One region of the Paenibacillus sp. MDV22-iso6 genome, then DNA from elsewhere that is predicted to be linked to it. Evidence: riboswitches for the same ligand, from Rfam matches in the RefSeq annotation. Region 1 holds a riboswitch; each other region holds the start of a gene.
What was found. Region 1 has a riboswitch for thiamine pyrophosphate ahead of tenA (thiaminase II). Riboswitches for the same ligand answer to the same signal wherever they lie in the genome.
Positions count from the first base shown of each region.

Region 2: it holds a riboswitch for thiamine pyrophosphate, as region 1 does, so the genes downstream of both, AC4PM4_RS23105 (ABC transporter substrate-binding protein) here and tenA (thiaminase II) in region 1, are expected to answer to the same signal.
Region 3: it holds a riboswitch for thiamine pyrophosphate, as region 1 does, so the genes downstream of both, AC4PM4_RS24380 (thiamine phosphate synthase) here and tenA (thiaminase II) in region 1, are expected to answer to the same signal.
Region 4: it holds a riboswitch for thiamine pyrophosphate, as region 1 does, so the genes downstream of both, thiC (phosphomethylpyrimidine synthase ThiC) here and tenA (thiaminase II) in region 1, are expected to answer to the same signal.

Region 1 covers NZ_JBZVDZ010000001.1:508,936-516,633, forward strand. The annotation lists gene AC4PM4_RS02190 (NAD(P)/FAD-dependent oxidoreductase) at 1-570, shown strand, start outside; gene AC4PM4_RS02195 (hypothetical protein) at 579-869, shown strand; TPP riboswitch at 916-1,014, shown strand; gene tenA (thiaminase II) at 1,136-1,807, shown strand; gene AC4PM4_RS02205 (hypothetical protein) at 1,851-2,069, shown strand; gene AC4PM4_RS02210 (GNAT family N-acetyltransferase) at 2,087-2,383, shown strand; gene AC4PM4_RS02215 (TetR/AcrR family transcriptional regulator) at 2,433-3,332, shown strand; gene AC4PM4_RS02220 (DHA2 family efflux MFS transporter permease subunit) at 3,496-4,935, opposite strand; gene AC4PM4_RS02225 (TetR/AcrR family transcriptional regulator) at 5,217-5,822, shown strand; gene AC4PM4_RS02230 (hypothetical protein) at 5,892-6,551, opposite strand; gene AC4PM4_RS02235 (cytochrome P450) at 7,003-7,698, shown strand, end outside.
Region 2 covers NZ_JBZVDZ010000008.1:298,454-306,151, forward strand. The annotation lists gene AC4PM4_RS23075 (response regulator transcription factor) at 1-28, opposite strand, end outside; gene serS (serine--tRNA ligase) at 248-1,546, opposite strand; gene AC4PM4_RS23085 (MFS transporter) at 1,926-3,161, shown strand; gene AC4PM4_RS23090 (DUF2798 domain-containing protein) at 3,344-3,832, opposite strand; gene AC4PM4_RS23095 (VOC family protein) at 4,020-4,406, shown strand; gene AC4PM4_RS23100 (NAD-dependent epimerase/dehydratase family protein) at 4,424-5,179, shown strand; TPP riboswitch at 5,325-5,437, shown strand; gene AC4PM4_RS23105 (ABC transporter substrate-binding protein) at 5,659-6,699, shown strand; gene AC4PM4_RS23110 (thiamine-binding protein) at 6,923-7,213, shown strand; gene AC4PM4_RS23115 (ABC transporter permease) at 7,213-7,698, shown strand, end outside.
Region 3 covers NZ_JBZVDZ010000009.1:145,552-153,249, reverse strand. The annotation lists gene AC4PM4_RS24385 (ABC-F family ATP-binding cassette domain-containing protein) at 1-484, shown strand, start outside; TPP riboswitch at 618-727, shown strand; gene AC4PM4_RS24380 (thiamine phosphate synthase) at 1,067-1,636, shown strand; gene thiO (glycine oxidase ThiO) at 1,642-2,871, shown strand; gene thiS (sulfur carrier protein ThiS) at 2,868-3,071, shown strand; gene AC4PM4_RS24365 (thiazole synthase) at 3,075-3,842, shown strand; gene AC4PM4_RS24360 (MoeB/ThiF family adenylyltransferase) at 3,839-4,888, shown strand; gene AC4PM4_RS24355 (winged helix-turn-helix domain-containing protein) at 5,062-5,751, shown strand; gene AC4PM4_RS24350 (C40 family peptidase) at 5,887-6,387, opposite strand; gene AC4PM4_RS24345 (thiamine diphosphokinase) at 6,669-7,310, opposite strand; gene AC4PM4_RS24340 (trimeric intracellular cation channel family protein) at 7,498-7,698, shown strand, end outside.
Region 4 covers NZ_JBZVDZ010000008.1:76,927-84,624, forward strand. The annotation lists gene AC4PM4_RS22070 (hypothetical protein) at 132-899, shown strand; gene AC4PM4_RS22075 (hypothetical protein) at 1,270-1,557, opposite strand; gene thiC (phosphomethylpyrimidine synthase ThiC) at 1,715-3,502, opposite strand; TPP riboswitch at 3,862-3,975, opposite strand; gene AC4PM4_RS22085 (IclR family transcriptional regulator) at 4,093-4,836, opposite strand; gene AC4PM4_RS22090 (alpha/beta hydrolase) at 5,195-6,223, shown strand; gene AC4PM4_RS22095 (Fe-Mn family superoxide dismutase) at 6,421-7,698, shown strand, end outside.

The sequences.
Region 1 (7,698 bases):
GTGGTTGTTGACGGTAAAGTCATATCGGCTGACGAGGTTATTGTGTGTGCCGGCGCTTGGGCTAGTGAACTGTTGAAGCCCTTGGGCATTGATTTTAAGGTTCATTATCAGAAGGCGCAAATTATGCATTTGCAGGTTCACGATCGAGAAGACACTGGGAACTGGCCTGTGGTCATGCCTCCTTCGGATCAATATCTGTTAGCCTTTGATCAACAGAAGATTGTGATCGGGGCGACTCACGAAAATGATATTGAAGGCTATGATATAAGAGTAACCGCAGGCGGAATGCAGGAAATTTTGAATAAAGGATTGGAACTGGCTCCAGGTTTAGCCGATAGCACGTTTCAGGAAGTAAGAGTAGGTTTCCGTCCGTTTACACCAGGTTTTCTTCCGGTAATGGGTGCTGTTCCTGGTTGGAATGGCTTAATCACAGCCAACGGGCTTGGTGCGTCTGGGCTAACGATGGGGCCTTTTATTGGAAGTCAACTTGCCAAATTGGCTCTGGGTATGAAATTGGATATCGATATTCAGCCATATGACCTTGGAAAAGCAATGGATCATCAGAAATGAGGTGAACGATGACGTATTCACAGCGCTTAACTCACGGTAACTCATCAGACATTATTTATCTGGAGCACCAGATTGGCATCACCGAGGAGGAATTAGCAAAAGCCGAGGAAGAGCGGAGGGGTTACGAATCGGATTTAAACAAGTTAAAGACGTCTCCGGCGTATCATTCAAATTCAGCGACGAACGTCTCTAATGAGCAAAAATGGGTAGATGAGTTAAACAAATTGCAAAGTATGATTAAGGATATCCGCACCCGACTTAAGAAGTTGCAAGAAGATTTAGGGGAACTTGAAGATTAATAGGAATGGATTGACATTTGGAAAAACACATGTTGTAATAAGCCTGAGCTATTTGCAGGGGGACTGTTTGCAGTTGAGAAGGTTAAAACCTGACCCTTTGAACCTGTTAGTTAATACTGACGTAGGGAGCAAATGACATGTACTCATGTTATTTTGCCCTTGCCGAAAATAGGACAAGGGCTTTTTGGTCTGCATTTTGGATGACAGAACGCGATAGCTGGATGTGAAGCGGGAACATTATAATTTTAATATAAGGAGAAATGATCATGTCATTTTCAAGAACGTTAAAAGATAAGTCCAGAACCGTATGGGAAGATGGATACAACCATCCTTTTTTACATGAAATGGGGAAAGGCACACTGGATCAGGAAGCGTTTAAGTTTTATCTTCTTCAGGACTATACATATCTGATTGAATATGCGAAGATTTTTGCCATGGGTGCGGTGAAGGCGACAGATGAAAAACTGATGACGAACTTTACGGTGATTCAACACGCTATTCTGTACGAAGAAATGGATTTGCATCGAAATTATATGAATGAATTTGGGATTACGCTGGATGAAAATCATGCTGTCAAACCCTCTCTTTATAACAAGGCCTATACGTCGAATATGATGAGTGTTGCACAAACAGGTGGGGTTGCCGAAATCATCGCCGTCATTTTCCCTTGTGCGTGGACGTATTACGACTATGCCACAAGATTAAAAGAACAATATCGAGATTCATTAGAGGGCAATTTCTATCAGACTTGGATCGAAAATTATGCAAGTGATGAATTCCGCGACTCATTCGAATGGTTCTATGATACACTGGATGCATTATGCGAACATAAAACCGAGCAGGAACTGGAGGCCATTGAAGACATATTCAGAAGAAGTGTTGAATTTGAATATCTGTTCTGGGATATGGCTTATAAACGGCAACTCTCGTACTTCTGATGAATGCAATCTACTACAACCAGAGATAAGGATGAACATACAGATGGACAATCGTGGGGAACGCATCTATTTACGATTTTTGAACGTGGAAGACGCTGCTGAACTACTGGATTTGCAGTTCCGAAACCGGGCTGTTTTCGAAGAAATATCGGCAAGCGAACGATCGGATACATTCTATACATTGGAGGGTCAGGTCGCCCTTCTTGAAGGTGGAACAAGGCGAGGGAAGAAGGGAAACGGTACTCTTTCGGGATCTTCCTGAACCATACGCATGAGCTTATTGGGGAGATCTCTCTGTTCGAACTTGAACTGGATTCCACCACCAAATGGATTGTTGGTTATGTGCTCGATCAGGTGCAGAATGGCAAGGGATATATGAGTGAAGCCCTTCAGCTAGCACTGGATTTTGCTATGAATGAAGCGGGCATAAAACGAGTAGAGGCAGGTGCGCTGCCCGACAATGCCGGATCGATTCGAGTGCTTCGCAAGGCGGGCTTTCAGGAGACGGACCGGCAGAATATTAAAATCAAGGGGATTTGGAAGGAACATATGATGTTTGCAGTGGATTTGCAATAGGTTATTAGATATCGTAACGTGAACCACCTAAATCATCCAGGGGGAACTTATGAATAAGCGGAAACAAATGTTATTGGACTCAGCGCTTGTACTCTTTGGGAAACATGGAGTGACCAACACCTCCATACAAATGATCCTAGACGAGTCAGGTGTGTCCAAAGGAACATTTTATAAATTCTTTGGCTCGAAGGATGATTGTATTCTTGCCATTCTGGAGCAACGTGTACAGGAAGATATGATGATTCGTAAAGATTTGGAGAGCCAAAGCTATGCTTCCGATTTTGATTTACTGGTGGATCAGATTATGGTGCCGATGATTTTGCCAGAAAAAAAGCTTGTTGTGGAGCTATTCTGGACAGGCTTCTACTCTGGAGAATGCGATCTGAAAAACTTGACTCGCATGCAGTTAAATTGGTTATCTGAACGACTGGTACAGGTATTTGGGAAAGAATTAAAACCTTTTGCTTATGAAGGGGCTATTTTTGGTTTTGGCATGATCCATCAAATCTCGAACATGTGGAGAAACTTCCATCTTGACCAACCGGATTGGAACCATCTTGTGCCCAAAATCCTGAACTACATTGAAATCTTGCTTCGTTCCATGCTGGAAAGACAAGAGCATATTATTGATTTTCCAAGTCTTTTGATGATCGCTCCTGATTCCAAAGAAATTGTGTTGGATAAAAATAACCTGATTGCAGGTCTTCAGAAATTCAGTCATTCTATTCTCCAATTGGAAGTACCTATTAAAGCGAAAGAACTGACCAAAGGGCTGCTTGTTTTAGTTGAGCAGAAAGAGATCAATATCTCCATGTTGGAAGTAACGCTACAGGCGTTTCAAACGGAATTTGAATCGTCTTCTCTTCAGTGTGAGGCAAACAGGATTGTCAAAGATTGCAGATCGTATCTCGAACAATTCAGGCAGATCCTCATGGAGAGAACGAGTTAACGCAGCTGTTCTTACTTACGTGTGCAGGCAAATTGTTCATTTATATTATGTAATACACCACAAAAAAGCGGCAGATTGGACATAAAACTTAGTGTCCTGATCTGCCGCTTTTTATATAAGATACAATAGGCTCTACATGATGTAATTCATGTAAATATTGTTCTTAATTTGTATTCATCGAGACTTTTTGTCTTACAGGCTGCTTGGAGTCTTCCTCCGTCGCTTGTTTGGTACGTTTGATGAAGAAGGAAAGGAGCAATCCGAGAACGGCAATGCCAATAATGACAACATAAGCATCATTAATTCCCTGGATCATGGATTCCATTCCCAACTGCTGCTGGGTTAAGCCTTTGGCTGCACCCGTTACAACCATATCTTGAACATGTGCTGTTGTGCGACTGGTCATTACACTTACGAGCAATGAAGTACCCACAGCGCCAGCTACCTGTCTGACAGTGTTTGATATTGCTGTACCGTGTGGTCCTAGTCTTGGTGGCAGTTGATTCAAACCTGCTGTTTGGATAGGCATCATAAGCAAGGCCATACCAATTCGGCGACCTGTTGACATCAATACTAGGTAAGTATAGCTAGTAGAATCCGTTAGATCGATGAACCCGATGGTGGTTACAATCGTAATGACCATCCCGATAATCGCCAGCCATTTTGCGCCAAACCGGTCAAACAATCTACCCGTTATCGGCATCAGGAAGCCCATGACAAGCGCCCCTGGAAGCAATAATAATCCGGACTCCAATGCAGTGTAACCCCGTGCATTTTGGAGGTATAAAGGAAGCAACATCATATCAGCATACATGATCATCGTGATCGCGATATTAATGATTGTGGTCAGTGAGAACATATTATACTTGAAAGCCCGCAGATCGAGCAGCGGATTTGCAGACGCGAGTTGTCTCCATGTGAACAGTCCAAGAGCAATGACTCCTGCTGCAATGCATATGATTACTTCTGCGCTTGACCATCCCAGAGTTCCTGCCCGGCTGAAGCCATACAGCAATGCGCCGAATCCAATCGTGGACAGCAACACGCTGAGTGTGTCGAACTTGAGATTGATTCGTTCCGATACATTTTTGAGATATACAAACGCAAAACCAATAACAATAACGGTTAGTGGGATCATCCCGTAAAACATCGTTTGCCATGTGTAGTTCTCAAGAATATATCCAGCAAGGGTTGGCCCAATCGCTGGAGCGAAAATGATGGCAAAGCCGACCATCCCCATCGCGGCGCCCCTTTTCTCAGGAGTGAACAAGGTAAGAATGACATGCATTAACAATGGCATGATAATACCAGCACCGGCTGCTTGAACCATACGTCCTGTCAACAGTGTACCAAAATTACTCGCAAGGGCAGATATAATCGTACCTATGAGGAAAATAAACATCGAAGCTTGAAATAATTGCCGTGTCGAAAAGCGTTGCATGAAATAGGCCGTGATGGGAATGAGTACACCATTCACCAGCATGTAGCCTGTCGTAAACCATTGGGCTGTTGCTGCCGAGATATTAAAATCCCCCATCAGCTCCGGAGTTGCCACGCTCATAACGGTTTGGTTCAATGTGGCAAGAAATGCACCCAAAATCATAACAAACAGTATGGGGCCCTTTTTTACGTCATCTCTTTCTTTTAATCTAGCCTGACTCAATCCATTCCATCCTTTCAATCCACACGTGACTAAATTTACAACGTGTTGTATAGTTTACATTGTATTTATTGAATTATATACATATTCCCGTAGATTACAATTTACGATTTTGGGTATTTTCGTTGCTTATTTTACGAAATAATAAAATATGTCGTCTAATTCGGAAATAAACGACTGATCATTTAAAATTGTAATTTTTAAAATTTGAGGAGTGATATTGCATGAAAAATGAAAAGAAGTCTGCTACAGATCCTCGTATACTTCGTACAAGACAGTTGATTCGTGATGCTTTTGTAGATCTGTTGCAGGAAATGGACATCGAGAAACTATCCGTCAATCGAATTGCAGAACGTGCGACGATCAACCGCGTGACTTTCTATCTGCATTATCGTGACATCACAGACATGATGGAGAAAATGGCGGACGAGATGATCGAGCACATTGAACGAATTGTGGACGAATATGCTCCTCAATTTGAAGATGCTGCCAAAGACGATGGTTGGCCAGTGCTTGTAAAATTGCTTGAACACTTTGCTGATCATTCCAAATTCTATCGTGTCGTTCTCGCTTCCAGACGAACCCCCATTTTTACGGAGAGGCTCATGAAATTACTAACGACACTCGTTTCGGCCAAGATCGAAAGCTTGGAGCTGGGAAGCTCTCTTTCACAAGCGGGTATTCATAAGGAGATCGCAATCTGGTACAGTTCCTCAGCTCTGATTGGTACCATTGTATCCTGGCTTCGTAATGACATGCCCTATGCACCGCATTTCCTTGCCAAACAGTTCTCTTTAATTCGTGCTTATTCTTACAATGACTTGATATAACAAAAAAAACATCCAGCTATAGTTAGACTCAACTATACGCAGATGTCTTTTCAACAGACTATAAATGGGCTAATCTCCTGTCGGAGTTCGTAAAATCATATACAGCCCGATGAGTGCTGCCAGAGCACCAAAAATGATGCCGGACAGTCCATTGTAAAAGGTGGGATCTCCTTTGTATGAAAATGACATGATCGCAGTTTGTGTTAATGAAAGTGAGATCAATGATGAAGAGAAGTTCGTCAGTTTGATGGCTTCAATGACCGGTTCATTATTCCGTCTCGCCATAATGGCGCCCCCAAGAGATACTGCGATTTCGGTAAAAGTAACGGCAGCAATGATGAAGGCGGCATAGTGAGGATAATGCGTTCTGCTGCCTGTAACAAATAATAACTTACTGCAATAAATGATGTACACCGCACTTGAAGCGAGCACAATATTACCTATAAATCGGTATGCCGCGTATTGTTTTTTTAGGATTTCCTCCGGGCTGGAATCATCAAGATTCGAGTCCTCATGTGCTTTGGCTGCGTAATACTTGGCAACAGCGATGCCAATATTATAAAAGGCGTTAATACATAAAAAGAAGGAGAGCGTAAAGATTCCTAAAAGTATTTTCCCAACTGCGATAAGGGCATTAAGTGGAATAGATAATTTTGCAAAGTAGATAATTCGATTATTTTTAACTTTAAAGACAGATTCTCCTCTATTCACTGGACGTATCCAATTCACTGTATCCCTCCCGAACGAAACCTCGATGTGCAAAAAAATGAGTCTAGTGTTCAAGCATACCATAGTAAACCATATGGTCCACGTATGAGGTTTAGACATGTTCATCCCTACCTATCTGTAATCCCAGATTAATGATGTTTTCATTTCTTGAGCTTGTTTATTTTGCCCAAAAATACATAACCCTTAAGAACTTAATTCTCGTCATTAAATATACGAGCGGTATAAAAATATGCCTTGAATTTTCCATAAAATGAATATAGTTCGAAAGTTTCATTCCAAATAATATACGATTAGTATAAAATTGGTTGTGTGCTGAACTGTCAATTCATGTGCAACAAAGGAGGAATCAAAGGGAGCCGAAGAACTGAAGTGGCGCTGGGGATGATTATCAGAGGCATGGAAGAAATCCCTCTTTCCTTTGGATAAAATAGTTCGAGAGGCGGTGTACTGGATGTACAAAGAAGTGATTCGTGTTCACGATATTACCAATTTCCAGTCCAGATCGGAAGAGTTTTTTCCTCTTCACTGGTTTCGGAAAATGTTGTCAGAGAAACCTGTCTACTATCATGAGGATACGGACACATGGAATGTGTTCAGATATGACGATGTCAAGCAGGTACTAAGCAATCATGAATATTTTTCATCCGAAGGCTCAAGAACTACCATTTCAGTCGGAGCTAAAAACAAGGAAGGCACACCGCCGGACAAAATGAATATTTCGAGCATAGATCCTCCACGTCATCAAAAAAGCCGTTCGTTGCTCTCAGCTGCTTTTACACCCCGCAGTCTGAAAAACTGGGAGCCACGGATTCGGAACATTGCGAAGCAACTGGTGGAGGATATCGAGCTGAATACAACAATCGACATTGTGCAAGCACTGGCAGCACCATTGCCTTCCATGGTTATGTCTGATTTGTTGGGCATACCGCTGACGGACAGCCACCGCTTCAAAAGTTGGGTAGATATTCTGTTTCAACCCGCCAATAGAGAAAATGCAGAGGCAATGGAAAAGAAAAAGCAGGTCGCAGCGCAGGAGTATTACCAATTCCTGTACCCTATTGTCGTTCAGAAACGGACTCAGCCTGGCGATGATATCATTACAGATCTGTTGAAAGTGGATGTAGACGGCGAGAAGTTTTCCGATGAT
Region 2 (7,698 bases), on a different contig from region 1:
GCTCATCATCCGCGAGTAGCAGGTTCATATCTGCCCCTCCTTTCCAAACTGCATTCTACTATACAATCTGTACGTTACAGCTGTGTGACATACCCATCTGGTTTGGCCATTTCCCGCATTCCTGTACTGCGGTTAACGTACCATAAAAGCGCTGAACACTCTCCACTGGTCCCAACATCACAGGTAAAACAAAAAGGAACCCTCACAAGGGTTCCCTTTTTACTTCTCCACACAGCTTGTAATCCTTTTAAACCTCTTCATCCTGGTGCGGCATAATCAAATATTCGGCACCGCCCATATAAGGCTGAAGTGCGGCTGGAATACGAATGCTCCCATCCGCCTGCTGATGATTCTCCAGCAATGGAATCAGAATGCGTGGTGAAGCCACAGCCGTATTGTTCAACGTATGGCAGTAGGCAAGCTTACCTTGGGCATCGCGACAACGAATATTCGAACGCCGAGCCTGGAAATCATGCAGATTCGACGACGAATGTGTCTCCCCGTACGCATTGCGGCTTGGCATCCAGGTTTCAATATCGTACTGTTTGTACGTTTTCTGCGACATATCCCCTGTACACACAGCCACCACTCGATAAGGCAGTTCCAGCAATTGCAGTAATTCCTCGGCGTGTCCCGTAATTTCCTGCAGCATTCGCTCCGATTCTTCCGCATCCGGTGCACAGATAATGACTTGTTCCACTTTGGCAAATTGATGCACCCGGTACAATCCGCGTACATCCCGCCCGCCTGAGCCAACCTCACTGCGGAAACATGTCGATGTGGCTGCCAGCTTGATTGGCTCCTGCACATCCACAATCTCATCCGCATAATACGAAACCAGCGGCACTTCCGATGTTCCCACCAGCCACTTGTTCTCGCCTACTAATTCATAGACCTGATCCCGTCCTGTGGGGAAGAACCCCGTGTTCAAAAGCGTATTCTCCCTCACCATCAATGGAACTTCCATTGGCGTAAATCCATGTTTCAACAGCAGATCAAGCGCAAGTTGCTGTACAGCCCGGTGCAGGAGAAGCCCTGCTCCTTTGAGCACATAGCTTCGTGTTCCGCCGATTTTCACCCCACGTGGGATGTCGATTAGATCATGCCGTTCACCGAGTTCCACGTGATCCTTGGCCTCATAATCGAATACCGGCAGCTCACCCACACGTCGCAGCTCCACATTATCCTCATCCGATGCACCCACTGGCGTGTCTGGCGATACAACATTGGGTACCAACCATTGCAGCCTTGTCACTTCCTCTTGCACAACGGCAAGCTTGGCTTCAACTTGCTCTAACTGACCATTCAGCTGTTTCACCTGTTCCCTTAAACCCTCGGCCTGTTCACGCTCACCAGCTTGCATCAGTCTGCCAATATCTGCAGATAACGAATTACGTACTCTACGTCCTTCTTCCGTTTCCAGTAAAAGTGCTCTGCGCTCCTCGTCCCGTTCCAACAATTCGCGAATATTGATATTCATTCTCTTGCCAACTGCCGCAGCTTGCACCTCTTCTGCATGCTCCCGAATCCACTTCATTTCCAACATGGTCACCGTCTCCTTTGGCTGTAAAAATACAAAGAGCGCCCTCATCCCTTGGGACGAGGAGCGCTCTGCTCGCGGTGCCACCCAACTTGCCAAACCAGAATATTCTGGTTCAGCCTCTTGGTCCGCGATAACGGGCGGTTCCGGTTAACTTGGGGAATAACGCTCCCCTGGCGAAAACGCCTCCGAGTTGGATGCTCTTCAACGGCATGGTCCGATCTGTAATTGTTGTTTTTCAGTATATACGAACTTTAGCCTCCATTGCAAGTTATCCGTGCACACCCTTACATGTCCTGTTATGATAGAGATTGTTTGTTTTTAGGAAATACTCCTGAATGGCAGACTTACTACATAACATAATATCTAGAAGGAGTTTTTCTTCATGAAAAAATTGCTTTGGATTGGATGCTTGTCCTATTTCCTCATCGGACTTGCCCACGTCGTTCTCGGCTCCATCCTGCCCGTTGCCCTTGAACATTATGGCAAGGATTATAGTCAGGGAGGCACACTGATATTTGCCCAATTTGCCGGGTTCCTGGGTGGTGTACTGTTATCTCCGTGGTTGAATAAACGCTTTGGTAAGCGAGGTGGCATATTAATTGCTACAGTTCTGCTCTGCATTGCAGAGTTATCCTATATGCTGCTGCCTCCTTGGGGCTGGATGTTCGTTATTGCACCTGCAGCTGGATTCGGATTCGGTATGATCGAGGCTGTCATCGGTACAATCATCATTGCTGCAATTAAAGATAATACGGCGGTTGCCATGAGCCGACTCGAAGTGTTATTTGGTATCGGCGCTATGGTCATGCCGCTCATTGCCAGCGGTCTGATTTCTGCCGGGTACTGGCGCATGTCGTTCCTCGTGGTTGCCGTCTGTGCAGCGATGACTTTTATCTTCTGGGCCAAAAGTTCATTCGGTGAGCTGGACAACGAACTGAGTCGACGTAACTCAGACCAGACTCCTGGACACACTCACGCTGCTGAATTGCCAAATGGAATGAATCCTGCAGACATTAAACCAACTCGTTCAACCTATCGCGGCCGTAATTTGGCTCTTCTGTCTTTATTTGTTCTATTTTTCTTTCTCTATGTCGGCACCGAAATGAGCCTTGCCAACTTCATGCCAGCCATTCTGATTGAGAAAATGAACATGAAGGAAGCAGGTGCTGCGCTTAGTGTTACCTGCTTCTGGATCGCCATGTCTGTTGGACGACTGTTTGCCGGATATATTGCGGAAAAATTCCAATATCGCGTCTACGTTCTGTACAGTTGCCTTGCAGCAGTTGTACTGCTGATGATCTTTCCTTTTACCTACCAGATCTGGTCGGCATTTCTGATCATCCTGTTGCTCGGGCTTGCACTATCGGGCGTGTTCTCCATTGCCCTCGTCTTCGCCAGCAAAATGCTGCCTGGAACAGAAGAATCAACGCCCAGCATCCTGATAGCATCAGGTGGTGTTGGTGGTGCCATTCTGCCTTTGGTTACAGGCTGGAGTTTGGACCATCTGGAAGTTAACCAGTCGGCGTGGATGCTTGCCATTTTTGCAGTTGGTCTGCTGATTATCAGCGTGATCGCGTATCAATGGCAGCGCAGGCATACTGTGAGTTCAGCATCGTAATATCTACCAAACAGAAGATAAATTAAATTCAATGAATCATAGCTGGTAAAAAGATAGGCTTCGTAGCGTGAATGCTACGAGGTCTTTTTTGATTTGAAAATAACAATTACTTCTTTATCTTAGTTCAGTGGACGATTGCCCAGGAAATACTTTCAGATGCTCTAAATCGGAACTAACGTTATTTAGGTTGTAGGGACTACACTCCCTTTATCCTTAATGAATTTACCGAATACATATCGAACGAGTGGTCCCAGAATAATAATTTGGTAAGGAAGCGCCAGGCTGAAATTACGAGCAATCGTATGAAGATACGTACTTAGTACGGATGCTCCATTTAACTGATTCGCAAGATAAGCGGAAATCATTCCGTACAAGGACATGATCAGAACCATTCCAATGACCATGAAAAATGACATAGCCAGCACGCCCAGGATTTTGTTGGACTTGTCAAAAGGTAAGGAAAATGCAATTTTTCGCGCTACAGGTCCGACAATAAAGGACTCCACCAGAAATGCAATGACAAAGCACAATATGAACTGAAGCAATATTTCAAGCGCGGACATCTTGCTCAATAACCCATTGTGCCATAAATTGAAGGCCATCATGACGATGACCATTCCTGTGCACATCATCATTCCAAAAATAATCTGTTCTTTCTTCGTTGTTGGCAATTCTCTCATCCTCTCTGTTTACCTTCGTAATTATAGAGATGACGAACCCCTCCTCATAAGTGAACATTCTGTGAACAATTATAATTTTTCCAACTTAAAATCTTATTTGACAACCTCGTGGTACAGCCCTATGATATCCCTTAAAATGGTAGAAAAGATTCACTGCATATAAAGGAGGATTTGGATTATGAGTTTTCAAAAGCGCATTGACCACGTCGGCATTGCCGTTCGTGATCTAGAGACCACGCTGCGTTTCTATACGGAGATTGTTGGTCTTGAATTGAAAGATCGGGTAACCCACACCAACGGTGTCATTCAGCTCGCCTTTCTCGGCTTCAACGGAAGCGATGAGACTGAGATTGAGTTGATTCAGGGATACAGCGACAAGCTGCCTTCCGAAGGTACGGTGCATCATTTTGCTATCCATGTCGATGACCTTGAGTCTGAGTACAACCGCATTAAGGCAACTGAGGCCGAGTTTATTGATGGAGAGATGATTACACTGCCTAACGGTTACCGTTATTTCTTCATCTATGGACCCGAGAAGGAATGGATTGAGTTCTTCCAGCGCTAAGAATTGGAGCTGATTTAATGAACATTTTAATTACCGGCGCAGCCGGAAAAATTGGACGTGACTTGTCCCAACACTTGTCAGAAGCATTTCACCTGCGACTAACGGATTTGAATATCGACAGACTGCATACGTATCAAGGGACAAGCCATGAGATCATGACACTTGATGTGACAGATCCCGAAGCCTGTCAGCACGCTTGCGAAGGCATGGATGTGGTTGTACATCTGGCGGGAGATCCTTCCCCGCATGCCGGATTCTATGAATCGTTGTTGGACATCAATATCAAAGGTACATTTAATGTATTCCGTGCAGCTAAGGACCAAGGTGTGCGGAGAGTCATTCTGGCAAGCAGTGCACAGACGATCGAGGGGTATCCCATTGATGCTCAAGTCTATCCGGACATGCCGACACGCCCACGGAATTTGTACGGAGTTAGCAAATGTTTTGGTGAATCGCTCGCTTCCTATTTTGCATATACCGAAGGTTTACAAAGTGTAGCAATACGTATAGGTGCATATGATGATTTCCAACCGGATGGACCCGCGCTGGAGGCAAGGGATATGAGCGCGTATATTAGTCCGGCTGACTTGTGTGATTTGATGTTCAAAGCAATTACAACTACAGATCTGGAGCCCTTCACCATACTGCATGGGATCTCGAATAATCGGTTTAAACGATTGAATCTGGAAACCACTCAGAAACAGGTAGGCTATGACCCGAAATCCGATGCTTTTGCACTCAGTCAGATTTCCTTATATGATTCGCCACGATAATTGTTGAAAATCACACATCTAGAGAGGTCGTTATACGCATGTATAATGGCCTCTTTGATTCATTCATACGTGCCCCTATCCAGTTCCTGACTGGACATGCGTGGGCCTCTGGCCTATAATTACACCTAGTAATGCCCGTAACTTCATAGTTTCCCAGGGGAGTCGGAATAGGCCGGCTGAGAGTGTATCCCACCAAGATACTGACCCTTAGACCTGATCTGGATCATGCCAGCGTAGGAATCGGAGTATATCGAATTGGCCCAGCCTCTTTGCTGAGTGCCACATCTCTAACGCCTGCACGCGTCCCGGATTAACGGGGCGCTTTTTTAATGTTCTTTTATATAGCCAGAGAGCTAAAAAAAGTGACGTCATCCGGATCATAGCTGGTATAAATCTGTCGATTTATGCAAGAAGCTTGGATATGAAGCCAAGGAGTACCCCGCGCCACTGGCCGGACAACATGAAGGAGAGAAATGAAGATGAGATGGCGTAAAATGATGGGCCTAATGCTCTTGTGCGTACTACTCGTGGCTATGGCCGCATGTGGCGGCAAAGAAGCTGCACCTTCAGGAGAAAATGGCAACAGCAACACCGAAAACAGCAATGAAGGTGACAACGCAGCCCTCAAGGACATTAAAGTGGTGCTGGATTGGACACCAAATACGAATCATACCGGACTGTATGCGGCCGTAGATCAAGGTTTTTACAAAGCTGAAGGCTTAAATGTCGAGATTGTACAACCAGGTGCCGGAGGCGCGGATACAATGGTGGCTTCGAACGAAGTGCCTTTTGGCGTAAGTTATCAGGAGAGTGTGACCCAGGCCCGCACACAGGGCGTACCGCTCGTGTCCATTGCTGCAGTCATTCAGCATAACACGTCCGGATTTGCCGCTCCGGTGGACCGGAACATCAAATCCCCCAAAGATTTTGAAGGTAAAACCTATGGTGGCTGGGGCTCTCCGGTGGAAGAAGCTGTGATGCAGTCCATTATGGAAGGCGAAGGCGCCGATGTATCCAAAGTAAAAAATATTAGCATGGGCGATGCAGACTTCTTCACCGCTGTGAAACGCGATATCGACTTTGCCTGGATCTTCTACGCGTGGACGGGCATTGAAGCCGAACTGCGCGGGGAACCGATCGACATGTTATATGTGAAAGATTATTCCGATTCACTGGACTACTACACACCTGTACTCGTTACCAATGAAAAGACGATTCAGAACGATCCCGAGCTGGTTAAAGCGTTCTTGAAAGCGACTTCCGAAGGATATCAATACGCGATTGAACATCCCGAAGACGCTGCCAACATTCTGATCAAGGCCGTACCGGATCTGGATAAGGATCTTGTACTCGCAAGCCAGAAGTGGCTGAGTCCAAAATATCAGGATGACGCACCACGCTGGGGTGAGCAAAAGCAGGAAGTATGGCAGAACTACACGGATTGGATGTTTAGCAAAAAACTGCTCGATGAGCAGGTAGATGTATCCAAAGCATATACAAACGAGTTCTTACCCCAATAAAATTATCCATATAAAACGAACTTAGTATTTACACGATGACGAAGAGGACAGAAATAACGTGAAAAAGCGAAGCGTTCGCCTTTATCACCGGATTTTCCCTTTGGAGAAGGGAATCAAAAAAATCTGGGGATAACAGCGATTGGAAGGTTATTCTGTCATCGAAGTGGCAAGTGTAACAGTCATTAGTTCATTTTATATATTTCGAAAGGAAAAGTGATCTCTCATGGCAAGCACACTACTTAGCATTCAAGTCATTCCCAAAACGCCAAATGGCGAAAATTCCTATCCTTACGTTGATCGTGCCATTGAAGTTATTCAGCAGTCCGGCTTGAAATATCAGGTTAATCCACTCGATACCACGATGGAGGGAGAACTAGAGGAACTGCTGGAGGTTGTCCGCAAAATGCACGAAGTTCTCGTGGAAGCTGGCAGCCCAAGCATCATCTCACAGATCAAAATCGCCCATAGCCCAAGTGGCTTCAGCATGGACACCCTGACGGAGAAATATCGCTAATGCATGCCTATTGGAAAAGCGTATGGCCGCCCTTTGTGGCGGTTATTCTCTTTATAGCGATATGGCAGGGAGCCGTCTCCCTGTTCCATATTGAGAAATGGATGCTGCCTGCGCCTTCGGACATCGCCCATGAAGCAGCCTCCCAGGCCGAGCGACTTGGCATGCATGCATCGGCAACAATCCAGCTGACATTAATAGGATTTGCAGCAGGTACGCTCGTGGGATTACTGATTGCGATGGTGCTGCATCTGATTCCATTTTTCAAATCTGCACTCTATCCATTACTTATTCTTAGTCAAAATATACCGACCATTGCGCTTGCTCCGCTCTTGCTGATCTGGTTCGGATTTGGGCTGCTGCCCAAACTGATTACCATCATCCTGGTCTGCTTCTTCCCGGTGGCTGTAGCTGCCATGGACGGGTTGACCCGCACCGATGCGGCGATGATGAACTATATGCGCATGGCTGGTGCAAAACGCGGCCAA
Region 3 (7,698 bases), on a different contig from region 1:
TGGATGTAACGGTGTAGGTAAATCCACACTGCTCAAGACGATCTTGGGGAAAATCCCACCTATTAGCGGTAAGACTTTCTTGGGGGACTATCTGGAAACAGCCTATTTCGAACAGGAAGTACGTGCAGGTAATATTACCCCGATCGAAGATGTGTGGAATGAGTTTTCTCATCTGACACAGAATGAAGTCCGGGGCCATCTCGCACGTTGTGGATTAAAAAATGAGCATATCACCCGCCCGCTTAACGCGCTTAGTGGTGGTGAACAAGCCAAGGTTCGTTTATGTAAGCTTCTGATGCGTGAAAGTAACTGGATTTTGTTCGATGAGCCCACAAACCATTTGGATGTAACCGCTAAAGCAGAGCTGAAACGTGCCCTGCAGGAATTCAAGGGTACCGTGCTGCTCGTATCCCATGAACCTGAATTTTATGAAGGTTGGGTAACCAAAACGTGGGATGTTGAAGCTTGGTCCGACAAACAATAGTTTCTACGAAATTCTTTGCACCAGAAACAGCAACTTCGTTAACTACATGACTTCAGCAATGGTGAACAACGTAATTCATGGAAATGTACGGTGACAAAAAAAGGTGTCTATGGTAACATAGGCTACAGCTTCATATGAACACTAGGGGGGCCGCACGATGCGGCTGAGATGGAAGAATGCGATTCCGGACCCTTTGTACCTGATCTGGATCATACCAGCGTAGGGAAGTGGCGCGTTTCAGCTAATGACAAAGAGCTTTATCGTTGACTTTGCGATATGGCCTGCAAGATGAATCATGCAGTTCTATGTATACAGCGTTGCGACTATGGATGGTTTCTATAGTTGTTGTGCGTTATGTATAGAGTAATTGCATGCGACAGTCATTCAGTTGATCCATGAATTTTAAATTCGTGGCCACTCCCCTACGGGAGTGGCTTTTTTGTTGTTGTATATCAGCTTAAATCATGCAAGAGGAGGGCGAATAGGACGGTAATCTTCCACGAACATGTAATAACAAGATCATTCGAACTGCATGTGGTTTCACCAGGTACAGGAGACTTGGGCTCTTTTCTGAATATTGCTATGGGTATATGGCGGTGGGTCGATTATATCCACATTCGGGAAAAAAAGCTGACCCTTGAAGAACAGATGTATTGGGCGCAAGGTCTAAAAACACAAGGTGTTCCATCTGACCGAATCATTATGAATGGCTCAGATCAGCTGGATCAATATGCTTCAATTGGTGGTGTGCATTGGGGTCAAGCAGTTACTCGCAGCTATGATAAGGATGAGTTGAGGAGAGTCGATCGGCTGCGCGTAGGCATATCGGTTCATTCTCTGGAAGAAGCAAAAGTTGCAGAAGAACAGGGAGCGGATTATCTCTTTTATGGGCATGTCTATGCTTCAAATAGTAAACCGAATTGCGAACCCAGAGGGCTAAGTGCGTTAGCTGAGGTATGCTCTAATGTTTCGATTCCCGTGATCGCGATTGGCGGGATTAGTCCTGAGAATATTGCTGCCATTCGAACTGCTGGTGCTAGAGGAGCCGCTGTAATTTCAACGATTTGGACGACCGATAAGCCGGAAGTAGCTGCCGCTTCATTGCGACAGGCGATCACGGATTCAGACAAGTACGCCGGACCAAGGAGATGAAGATCTTGAGAGAGGAAGCAAGAAGTCGAAGCAGGAATCGTTCAGGCTATCATCCAGGAATAGTTTCGGGAAGTAAAGTTGGAGCGGAAGTTGGAGGCAAGCTTCATGCAGAAACCATTATTGTAGGTGGAGGAGTTATCGGATGTGCCATCGCATGTGAACTCGCTACTCGAGGCCATGACGTTCTTTTGGTTGAGCGGGCGCGGATCGCTGGGGGAACTTCCTGTGCAGCCGCAGGCATGCTTGCGGCTGATAGTGAGGAATTCACTCATGCTGTAATGGCAAAGCTTGCACGGCAGAGCAGAGCTTTGCTTCATGAGCAGAAGGAACGGATCAGTTCGCTTAGCGGAGTGGAAATGGGGCTGCAACAGCATGGCTTTATTACTCCTTTTCGTTCATACAGTGAAGTCAGCAGTTACAAAAATAATCGATCGTCTACCTTATCTACAGAACATATTTGGTGGGATCGTATTTCTGTCCAGCAGGAAGCATCATGGTTAAACAGGGATACGTATGGAGCATATTACAGACCTTCCGAGAGCGAGGTTCTTCCTGTCAACTTAACGCAGGCTTATGTCAGATCTGCTCAAGCCATGGGTGCAAGGGTGATGGAAGGTGTACAGGATGTCCGTTTGCATACGGATGTGAATGGTGTGCAAGGAATCGAGACTTCAATAGGAACGATGACATCGAGAAATGTAATTATTGCTACAGGGTTACATGGTGAAGAATTGATGAGACATGTGGGTCTGAAATCGCCTGTTTTACCAGTAAAGGGGGAGATTGCAGCTGTGCAGTTTTCTCCCCACCATGCCGGGTACAGGCCAGACAAAACGGTGTATGCAGAGGATATATATATTGTTCCCAAAGCCAATGGAGAAGTATGGATCGGTGCAACAAGCCTTCCTGGAAGAACAGACATGAAAGTTTCGGTACAAGGCATTCAGAAGCTGCTTGCAGCTGCAACAAACTGGGTACCTGGCATGAAGGAAGCACATTTTATCCGAGCCTGGGCTGGTGTACGTCCTTCGACTCCGGATGGAATGCCGTATATAGGGGCTTGTGAAAGTGTTCCTGGTTTATTCGCTGCTTTTGGACATTATCGTAACGGCATATTGCTTAGTGCAATTACAGGCAGCCTCATGGCTGACTTGATTTGTGGCAAAACCTCGGAAGAACTGGGGATTCAGGACCTTTGCCCAGAACGTTTGAACATAAAGGAGATGTTGCAGTGAACATCATTGTCAACGGACAAACCATGCAAATTGAAGATAGCTTAAATCGTGTGGACAAATTGCTCCATTCATTTAATTTACAAGTAAAAACCGTCGTGGTTGAATTGAATCGGCAAATTTTAACGCGGGAATATCATGAAACGACGGCGTTAAGAGACGGAGACCGAATTGAAATTGTACATTTTGTGGGAGGCGGTTGAATTATGTTGAGGATTGGAAATTATACGTTTGAGTCTAGATTGCTGCTGGGTACAGGCAAATTTTCGGACTTGGAAGTGCAGAGCCAGGCGGTTGAAGCCTCCGGTACGGAAGTATTAACGTTCGCGGTTCGGCGTTTGAACTTGGAAGATCGGAACAAACAGCACTTTCTGGACACACTGGATTTGAAAAGATATACCCTGCTTCCCAATACAGCGGGTGCTGCAACAGCAGAGGAAGCTGTGCGAATCGCTGAACTAGCTCGGGCTTCAGGACTTTGTGATATGATAAAAGTAGAAGTTATCGGCGATGGAATCACATTACTTCCTGACCCAATTGAAACCTATAAAGCTTGCGAGATCTTGCTTGAAAAGGGCTTTACGGTACTGCCTTATATCTCGGACGATGTTATTCTGGCCAAGCGATTGCAACTACTCGGCGTACATGCTGTTATGCCTGGGGCTTCACCCATAGGGGCGGGGAGAGGAATTATTAATCCCTATAATCTGGAGATTATTATTGAACAAGCCGTCGTTCCTGTTATTGTGGATGCAGGACTTCGAGCACCTAAAGATGCTGCTCATGCGATGGAGCTGGGAGCTGACGGTGTATTGTTGAATACGGCTGTCTCCGGATCAGGAGATCCGGTAAAGATGGCGAAGGCCATGCGAATGGGGGTTGAAGCAGGCAGACTGGCTTATGAGGCAGGCATGATTCCCGTTAAGCGCTATGCAGCAGCTAGTAGTCCGGCGGAAGGAATGATTCATACATGACTAATCAGACACGATCTTCTGAACAGGGAGACCGCTATTCCAGACAGGAACGGTATGCACCTATCGGTAAGGAAGGTCAGCATAGATTGAATAACAGCAAAGTATTAATTGTTGGAGCGGGCGCGCTTGGTACGGGTATTGCGGAAACATTGGTACGTTCAGGAATTGGCCATATTACTATTGCAGATCGTGACTATGTGGAGTGGAGCAACCTACAACGACAGCAATTATATATTGAGCAAGACGCCATTCAGCGAATGCCCAAAGCGATGGCAGCGAAAAAGCGCCTATCTGACATTAATTCTAACGTTGAGGTTGTAGGCAAAGTGATGGACGTCAGAGTAGATGAACTGGAAGAACTGGTTCAGAACGCAGACTTGATCATGGATGCAACAGATAATTTTGATACCCGGCTATTAATAAATGATATGTCTCAGAAGTATCGTATTCCGTGGATTTATGGAGGATGTGTGGGCAGTTATGGAATTACCTACACGTTTCTGCCTGGAGAAACGCCTTGTTTAAACTGCTTGTTGGGTGAGGTTCCGTTAGGTGGGGATACCTGTGACACATCAGGCATTATCCCTCAGGCGGTGCAGATGGTTACGGCTAATCAGACTGCCGAAGCAATGAAGCTTCTCAGTGGTAATTCAGGTGCACTGAGACGCAAGTTGTTATCATTCGATGTGTGGAGAAATGAATACATATCCATTAACGTCGACGGTGCCCGAAAAGAAGATTGTCCTTCCTGCGGAGTAAAGGCTAACTATCCGTACCTCTCTGCCTCAAACCTGGAAAAAACAGACGTATTATGTGGTAGGGATACGGTACAGATTCGCCCTTCACGGCGAATGAATCTGGATTTACAACATACGGCTGATCGTCTCGGCAAGTTGGATGAAGGCAAAGTGGAGGTTAATCCATTTTTGGTTTCTTTTACAACGGGAGCGCACAGGATGGTCATTTTTCAGGATGGTCGTGTCCTTGTTCATGGAACAAAAGACACGGCAGAGGCGCGTACGCTGGTTCACCGGTACTTTGGTTAGAGAAAAATCAAATGAATGTTCCGCGTCCGTTCCTTCCGGGAATGGACTTTTTCATTTTACGGCATGATAAACATACAACAATGCTGCGATGCACAGTGGTCACAAGGATGTGGAGACCAAGTGTAGTTTAAACCAACAAATGTAGCAGCGTACAAGACAGGCCGGGTGAAAAAATGAAAACATCCATATTACTGGTTGGCAGGGGCGATCTGGTTTCTTTTATTCAAGGCATACTGTGTGCAGAAGGGTACCAAGTTGAGAAAATGGAATGGACAGATCTGAACCGTATTTCTGAACTAACACTCACGAATCTTAATATGATCATATTAATGAATGAAGGGTGTCATGAAGATACCCTGAAAAATGGACTAGAGTCTTTTGTGCACGTAGGTGTCACCTCCCCATTACTTGTGATAACTCCCAAGATATCGCCTGAATTGATTGTGGAATTACTCGATTACGGCGCTAATGATGTGATAGAAGCACCTATTCACGGTAATGTGATGATGGCCAGAATACGGAATCTTTTACGTGTGTTCTCGCATGCTTCACAGGAAGATGAAGAAGTCATTGTAGTACATGACCTCAAGGTCAATCTGCGTTCACGTCGTGTAAGTCGTGCAGGCGAATATCTGGTATTAACTCCGAAAGAATACGAATTGCTGGAATTTTTGGCTCGTCATGTGAATGAGGCGTGTCCCCGGAGCGTTATTTTAAGGGAAGTATGGGGGTATGATTTTGCAATGGATACTAATGTGGTGGATGTATATATCAAACATTTACGAGTGAAGGTGGATAAGGGGAGGAGTGTCAAATTAATTCATACCGTTCGTGGCATCGGTTATATGCTTCATACTCAATAAAAGAGGTCGTATCACCGAACATAGTTCCTGTTTTCCACATAACTCCTGTTTGGAGAGAGAACTTCATTGGGTAAATATAAAAGGACCGGATCATCAGATCCGGCCCTACTCGCTTCGTTATTTTCGGAATATGAGCTACAGTACGCGGCGAGCTTTAATATATGTTTTTTTCCAGTTCCCCGAGTTCAAGTCGGAGAGAGTTACACCTGGTGATCCGTACGTGTGCAGAACTTTTCCGTCGCCTGCATATACGCCTACGTGAGTAATATTGGAGCCTGTAGAGCGACTACCGCTGGAGAAGAAGACGAGATCTCCCACTTGCAGATTAGCTTTGGAAACAGCTACACCTTCTTGGGATTGCTTAACGGATGTACGTGGCAGGTCTACACCATACTTTTTGAAGATGTATTTCATAAAAGAAGAGCAGTCAAAATTTTTGGTTGTAGAAGTTGACGCACCAAATTTATATGGAGTTCCTGTAAAGGTTTTACCATAGTTCACGATTTGTTGTCCTGTGGATACAGAAGCGCTTGCTGCCTGTGCGACAGGTGCATTAGTCATTAATACAGCTCCAAAACCTAGTGTAGCGCACAACCCGACGGTTACGGCCTTTTGGACAAAGATGTTTGTTTTCATGTGAGTACCTCCAAAATTCGTTTTCGTTTAGTTGCTAGAGCGAGTATAACAGCTTTGTAACAGCCTAGAAATTGGATGGAACCTGATTCTCCCTAGGGCCGCAACGGTTTGGGTTTGTTTATTAAAATACCATTAAAAATGTCAAAAAATTAATCATTGACGAAGCTCGAATGTTACAAAAATAGAAAAGACCCTTGATATTCAAGGGTCTTTGTTGTTTTATGCTCTTATTTTTAATCTAAATCATAGGTTACAAAAACGTAATAAGTATAGGCGGAAGGTTAATCTTTGCTCTGAATAATGAGTAATAACCCACTATCAATAGAGACGGTGCCAGACTTTCCGAGCAGTTTGTTGCTAATCCCCAAAGATTGTCCCATGCGTATAGTAGCTTGATCTAGCGGGTACATGAAACCTTCCAGTGTGATACCTGTTACTTCATTAGTAAGTGGGAGCAGGGAGATGTACTCATATCCGCGGTCTTCCACAAAAGCTTCGGAGGTCGTTAGCATCATATAATTGTGTTCATCCTGCAGAGTACAGGAAATATGATGCTGCATAGCGCGGACCATAATATGTACGTTAGCCAGTGTATGATCCATGCGTGTGCCCGTTGCGCCCAACATAAGAATGTCAGTAGGCTCAAGATCCAATGCTGTTTCAAATGCCATTTCGGTATCGGTCAAATCCTTATGCACAGGATCACAGGTGATTATCCGTTCGCTGTTATCTCGTACCTTCTCCCGTTCCTGCTCGGTAATGGAATCAAAATCACCTACTGCGATATGTGGTTGAATCCCATGTTCTATTAAGAACAACGCCCCACGATCAGCTGCGATAATGATGTCATCCTTACCGATTTCTTTTAGAAATTGAGGAGAGAGGTTTCCCCCTGTAAAAATAACAATACGTTTCTTAGTCATTCTATTTCATCCTTCCTAATCAATAAAGAAACAATTCACTTCTAATTAAGGTGTTAGAATGATGCAAAAATCATTCACAAAACCAGTATAATCCACAAAATGTGGTTGCACAATTTCGGCATGCGCGGATACAATGGGTAGAGCAACATGGAGATGACTTGAAAAGTGAGGTTTGAACAGGTTGGACTTGCACATTTTTGAAGTATTCAGCATTATAGGTACCATTGCATTTGCAATGTCCGGCGCTTTCGTGGCAATGGAAGAGGAATATGATATTTTGGGTGTACTGGTACTGGGACTCGTGACCGCATTTGGAGGCGGAGTCATTCGTAATGTTCTCATTGGTGTACCCGTAACGATGCTGTGGAGCCAGGGAATGCTGATTATG
Region 4 (7,698 bases), on a different contig from region 1:
AATTTACATAATAATACTTTTGTGTTTTTAATTATAATAAATGGGTTATTAAGGTGGACATGTAGGGGGATTTTATGTTAGACTTTTTTTGTTATAATTTAACAAAAAAATGAAGAGGGTGAGGTTTTACAATGAATTTATGGCGTCTATCGAAGCTACTGTTGGTCTGCTGTCTAAGCCTATTTCTTATTCCTACAAATACTTTCGCAGAGAGTAGAACTGAAAAATTGGACATATCCCTGCTAAAGCAGGGCATTCCATATGAGCTTATTGAAGCTTGGAGCCCGGAATTAAAAGAAAGTCTTTCTAAATCAGATGGATCAATTGAAGTTGTGGCACATCAAAAAGCACAACCTTATTCCAATGAAGAAGTTCGCCCTTTAGCAGATATTGATGATAAACAATTTGACTATTATATAACTATTGTTCGTACTGATAATGTTGATAACCGAGAAAGATTTATGGTTGCACTGACAGGCAAGTGGACATCAATGCCTTTTTGGCGTCTGACTGATCCTTATGGGGCTACTTTTGATAAAGAAAATTGGAGAACTGTACCAGGATCTGCATACTATGAAGATAAAGTTAAATACAGCGGAAACAGCTCCTTTACTACCATGAGAACTGGGCGCAATTTTGCCTATGTAGCAGACAACGGTGTCGGATTTAATGCTGATATTGTTGGAGGCGCAATTATCAAGGAACAAATTGCATCAGGTGTCTTTACTTTGGAACATAAAAAGACAGGAAATCAAACTGGATCCTCACAAATCCAATCTAACTATTACCATGCCAAAGGAACCGGGAGTATCGGTTTAAGCTTTGGGCCTGTAAGTGTTGGTTTCTCTGGAACTGCTAGTACAGATACTAGAGGGACAGCAAAAAATTTCAGCTACTAAGATAAAATTCGAGTCAGAATATAAGAAAAGCTAATTTTATTCCGATTTTATTATTTTAGTAATTATAGTAACAGGGAAGTGAGTAATGTATGCGATTGCTTTATGTTTTTCTATTATTTATATTAGGTTTTGCTTGCTCCGCACTTCTCTATGGAGGAAATCCTAAATTTAGTGATGCATTGCTGTTTGTAATTGCGGGATTATTATTTTTTATTTGGAACAACAAAAACTAAAAGGGGCTTCAATAGTAAACTGTACCCTATGTCAAAGACATTTATAAAAAAACTATACTGCTTCAAGAAAATGATCTCTGTATTGTACAGGGGTCATTCTTCTCATATTCGACTGGTATCTATAGTGTTGTAATAGATCATATAGGCCAGCTAACTTCATGTTTGACTTTATCCAGCTTGGGACAGCCCTTTAACGAGATCTCATCCTTTATTGATCCAAAGAACAACTCCTGCGTGCACTGTCTCAGCAGTTTCCCCGTCTGGACATAGATTGACCAATACCCATACGTCCCATACGTTTCACTTTCTTCTGAAAATCCGGATGAGTGTAGTGGGTTACTTGATCCGAATGATTGCAGGAGCCCTGCTCTTCTTAAATCTACGATTTTCTGTAGGTGAAGCAACTTGTTTGTCGCCAAATCCACGGTCGTTCGCTCCGATACATGATAAGCCAAAATTTCAATGGGCTGTTTAAACACGTAAATTATTTAGTAAGTTAACAAAAAAATATAATAGACAATTCTCTTCCAAATATGCAAAAGAGAATTGTCTATTATATTTATATTCAAGAATAAAAAAGCATTACAATCGCGTCCGGTATTCCTCAGCCTTTTCCTGCATGCCCGCTGCCACGGCCTCATTTTCGGACAAACCTTTGTCTGCGGCAAAAGCACGAATATCCTGCGTAATGCGCATGCTGCAAAATTTCGGCCCACACATGGAGCAGAAATGGGCTTCCTTGGCCCCTTCCGCCGGCAACGTCTCATCGTGGTAGGATAGCGCACGTTCCGGATCCAGCGATAGGTTGAATTGATCCCTCCAGCGGAACTCAAACCGTGCCTTGGACAGCGCATCGTCCCGCCGCTGGGCACGTGGGTGACCTTTCGCCAGATCAGCGGCATGAGCAGCGATCTTGTAGGCGATAACGCCTTCCCGCACATCATCCTTATTGGGCAGGCCCAGATGTTCTTTTGGCGTAACATAACAGAGCATCGACGTGCCGAACCAGCCGATCATCGCCGCCCCAATCGCCGAGGTAATATGGTCATATCCTGGGGCGATATCGGTCGTCAGCGGTCCCAGCGTATAGAACGGCGCCTCTTTACATATCTCCATTTGCAGATCGACATTCTCCTTGATCTTGTGCATCGGCACATGCCCCGGACCTTCAATCATCAACTGCACATCATGCTTCCAAGCGATTTGTGTTAGTTCTCCAAGCGTAGCCAGTTCCGCCATCTGGGCTTCATCATTGGCATCATAGATGCTTCCTGGGCGCAGTCCGTCTCCGAGCGAGAACGCCACATCATACCTTTTCATAATCTCGCAGATTTCTTCAAAATGGGTATACAAAAAATTCTCCTGATGATGCGCAAGGCACCATGCTGCCATGATGGACCCGCCCCGTGACACAATGCCCGTCATACGTTTGGCGGTCATCGGAATATATCTCAGCAGCACACCTGCATGGATCGTAAAGTAGTCCACACCCTGCTCTGCCTGCTCTATGAGCGTGTCACGATACAACTCCCAGGTCAGCGCTTCGGCTTCTCCATTGACCTTCTCCAGCGCCTGATAGAGCGGTACTGTTCCAATCGGTACAGGTGAATTGCGGATGATCCATTCGCGGGTCGTATGAATGTCCTTGCCTGTGGAAAGATCCATCACCGTATCCGATCCCCAGCGTACGGCCCAAGTCATCTTCTCCACCTCCTCCTCGATGGAGGAGGATACCGCAGAGTTTCCGATGTTCGCATTGATCTTCACATGAAAATGACGCCCGATCAGCATCGGCTCACTCTCTGGGTGATTAATATTCGACGGCAGGATGGCCCTTCCACTCGCTAGCTCCTGCCGCACAAACTCTGGCTCCACACCCTCACGAATAGCGGCGAACTCCATCTCCGGCGTGATCATTCCCTGCCGTGCATAATGCATCTGAGTCACACTGCGCCCTGCCTGTCCACGTAATGGTTTAGCACGCAAGCCTGGATACTTCTCGGCTCCAGTTCGCTTCCCTCCTGGTTTCAATCCGTTATCCTCCGGTTTGACCGTTCTTCCCTGGTAGGCTTCAACATCTTCACGCTCCGTAATCCAGCGGGTGCGCAGCGCTGGCAGCCCTGCCCGGATATCGGCATGAAATCCAGGATCGGTCATTGGTCCGCTCGTATCGTAAACACGCAGCGGTTCGTTATGCTCCACTCCTTGGGGAGTATTGGTGTCATGAAGGGCAATTTCGCGCTCCGGTACAGCAATGTCCGGTCGTGAGCCATGAATGTATACTTTGCGGCTGCCCGGGAAGGGCTGAACCCGTCCTGTCGTACCTTTTTCCTCTGCCAACTGCAGATTCTGCTTGTCCTGTCCCATCATTCGGTTTCCTGTGCTCATCGCTCTTGTCTCCTCCTCATTAGTGATTGCCTGGATTGAAATGCTTGCTCACGGGTCCAAATCATCCACAACATAGAAAAAGGAAGAGCGACCATACCACACAAAATAGGGACATACACTTCAATTAATACAGACAGTCGAAGCAAAAGGTTTACACCCAATGCTCGCCAATGGCACCCAGCCCTTTATCCAAAAGCAGATCTGACACCAGCTTCCGCCTGTTTACTGTATAAAAAAAGCCGGTTCCCAAGGGAACCGGCTTATGTCCATCACCAATAACATACCTTATAGAGACTCCATAACGGAGTCCATCCATAGGTCACATTATACGGTGTTCGTGGTCGTATCGCCGATTACTTCCCTACGCTGGTATGATCCAGATCAGGTGCAAAGGGTCCAGAATCTCATGCGATTCCGTCTCAGTCCGGACAATTCGGACTCCCCCAGTAACGTTAACAAGTTGCAGCATTTAAGCCGCAAATTTATATTCAATTGCTGACCCTGTTGGGCCGTCCATTACAGAGTAGCGCAACCGAATCATAAAAACAACCTTTATATTCCAGAACATAAAATCAGGATAACATAAGTCCCATCTGTGTAGCAGCTTCCTTCAGTACAGGTGCATATTCATGCAACGTCTCCTGCGAAAGGCGACTAACAGGCCCGGATACCGACAGAGCAGCAGCGATGTTGCCTTTCCGATCCATGATGGGTACAGATACTGCCGCGGCTCCTGGTTCACGCTCCTCATAACTTGTTGCGTAGCCATATTCCAGAATGTCTTTCATCTGGGCCAAATATACTTTGGGATCGATAAATACCGGCCATTCCGGTCCATTCATCAGATCTTCGCGGTCCTCTTCGGTGGCAAAAGCCATTAACACTTTACTGGATGCTCCCACAGATAACGGAAGTCTGACGCCCACCGGAGCTACACGACGAATCGCCTGATCACTCTGTACGGCTTGAATTCGAATCCGCTCACTGCCATCACGCAGATATAAACTCACGGTTTCGCCCAGTCGATCTCTCAGCCGCTCCATCGCAGGAAGGAGCAAAATGGCAGGATCATCGCTGCGAGACATATGGGCAGACAGTTCCCAGATACGTATGCCGAGTCGATACTTCTCGGTTGCTGCATCCCGGATCACAAACCCCTTGTCCTCCAAAGTAGCCATCAGACGATGGACTGTACTTTTGTGCAGACCGATCTGGCTCGCAATTTCCGTGAGCCCCAGATCACTGCGGGTTGTAAAACACAATAATATATCCAGCGCCCGTTCTACAGCCCGGACGGTTAACTTTCGGTCTTCCATGGCAAGTTGCCCTCCTCATGTTTCATCACATGAAACTTGGTTACATAAATTATATGAGAAACGGTCTCATCTGTAAACCAAAAAGCGCCATTTGGAATAGGGATATTTGTAAATATTTTCTTTTTATAAATTAGAATCCCCTGCAATTTGCACCCTAAGGAAATGTTACCCATATATCTTCAAAACTATATAACAATTGCGTAACAAATGGCCTCAATCAATTGACTTTGACTATATTGGAACATACGATAAAGATATATTAAATTAAGATTTTGCTTCATATGTAGTCAGAAAAATCATTTATCCGCTCTGTTCGTCTCGTTGTTATCTTCATTTGATTTTTAAAGGAGGGGCAATCATGTATCCGACATCCCAGAGCGAAGCCCCGCTGCAAACGAAAGTGTCAGATCTGCCTTCTTCGTTATCACCGAGGCTGATCCGGTTCAAACATATTGTCGTGGCGTTGTTGCTCTCCGTTGTATTTTTTCTGCTCTTTTGTTTCATTGCACTACACGGTTATATTGCTTGGGTATTATCCAATCCAACTGTAGCGCCTGTATTCTCCAATCCCATGCAGGCGAAGAACATGAAGTATCAAGACATCACGTTCCCGGCAGCAGACGGCAGTCGAACGATGCAGGGTTGGTATATTCCGGCTGATGATAATGCAAACAAAACCATCATATTCAGCCATGGATATGGTGCGAATCGTGAAGAGACCTGGGTACCAATGTATGATCTGGCCCATTATGCTCACCAACTTGGCTTCAATGTGGTGATGTTCGATTACGGTTTCGCTTCACAGGTGAACAAAGCTGTTGCCACAGGCGGCAAAGCCGAGTCCCAGCAGCTGCTTGGTGCTATCCAGTTTGCGAAGCAGCGCGGAGCTCAGGAGCTTGTCGTATGGGGTTTCTCCATGGGTGCAGGTACAGCCCTGCAGACTGGGCTTATTACCAAAGATGTGGATGCTATGATTCTGGACAGCACGTTCCTGCTTGAGCCGGATACGCTGTATCACAACATCCATAATCAGATTGATCTTCCGCGGCAGCCTACGCTGGAGATTATGAACCTGCTGTTCCCGATTCTGAACGGGACCGGATTGCAGCAAATTCCGTATCAAGAAGTGAAAAAAGAAGATTATCCTTTCCCGATTTTCTTCATCCATGGTACCGAGGATGAGAAAGCTCCTTACCCGATTGCAGAGCTGCTTGCCGGCAACCAAACCAATCCGAATTCCGATGAATGGATTGTGGACGGTGCGCATCATGAGCTGATCTTCCGGGAGCATCCGAAGGAATATCTGCGCCGTGTCTCCACATTCCTGAGTCATGTGACCAAGACGAGCAGCGATGATGTGGAAAATACGAATAACGGAGAATCGTGAAAATCCGGTAATTCAAGAGCCCCTAGGGGCTCTTTTTTTTGTGTATACATAGGACAACATGCCTGAAGAATATACTTTTGGGATGTAATTAAAGACAGCTCTAGCTTGTATATTACAAAATTGAGCGAACCGGGGAAGCAATTCGTTTCTGCTACTGGATCTGAATTCAAATTCATCTGAACGGAGGTATACCGCTTATGAATTGGTATGGATATGGGCATCTGCTGCCTCTGCGGGTACTCGAAGAAGTCCGTTTCTGGAAAGAGCAAGAGAAGGAACATACGATTGTCATTCGTGCCTTGGTTCCTGATCTTGAACCCTCATATGTCAAATGGCTTGCGGAATGGGAAGCGATTTTTGAGAATAGCGAACGAGTCGCGAATCAGCTGTTGAAGCAAATACTGCCGGGAACCCAACCGCCTGCTCCTTACATCATCCGCTGTATTGAACAGCTCGTGGCTGCGGCCTGCACACAATCGCGTGAGTTCATTAGACAGCTGTACGTCCTGCTGGAGCAAAGTACTGCTGTTCAGCAGGTGCCGATTGCCAAAGTGGTTATTCTGCATTTCATACGTGAATCGGAGTATTTCCTGGGGGTACTTGAAACGCTGAAACAATCTGGAGCTTTGCGAGATTTGGTGTCTGATCCATCTTTTTCACTGGACCATATTCTTCAAACCTCGGAACAACCGGCTGATCCCAACGTACAAGTTGCTTCAACGCCCGTATCTGAACAGCCCTATCGTGAAGCTGTAGAAGAATCGTCCAATGCTGCGGGAAAAATCAATAACTCCACTCCAGCGGTACAGGCACAATCTTCAGCGACTGCTGTAAAGACTCCCAATGCAAATGCCGAGGGTACAACCAACTCTTCAGCAGCGCCAGTCAAAGAGAAACCTGTACCTATTGGCGGACACACACTGCCACCCCTACCCTATGCCTACAATGCGCTGGAACCACATATCGACGAGATGACGATGCGTATACACCATGACAAACACCATCAATCCTACGTAGACGGACTGAACACCGCGGAGAAAAAGCTGGCAGAATCGCGGAAAAAGAATAATTTTGAACTCGTTAAACATTGGGAACGCGAACTCGCATTTAATGGTGCAGGCCATTACCTGCATACGATCTTCTGGACAATTATGAACCCTAAAGGTGGAGGTAAGCCTTCCGGTATGCTCGCAGAGCAGATCAAGCGGGATTTTGGCAGCTATGAAGCGTTCAAGAATCAATTCACTGAAGCGGCCAACAAAGTGGAAGGCAGTGGCTGGTCCATGCTGGTCTGGAGCCCGCGGGCGCACAGATTGGAGATTTTACAGGCGGAGAAACATCAGAACCTGTCCCAGTCCGACATCGTGCCTCTCCTGCCACTTGATGTATGGGAACACGCCTACTATCTGAAACACCAGAATGAACGCAAAAAATATATCGAGGACTGGTGGAAGGTTGTGTACTGGCCAGCTGTG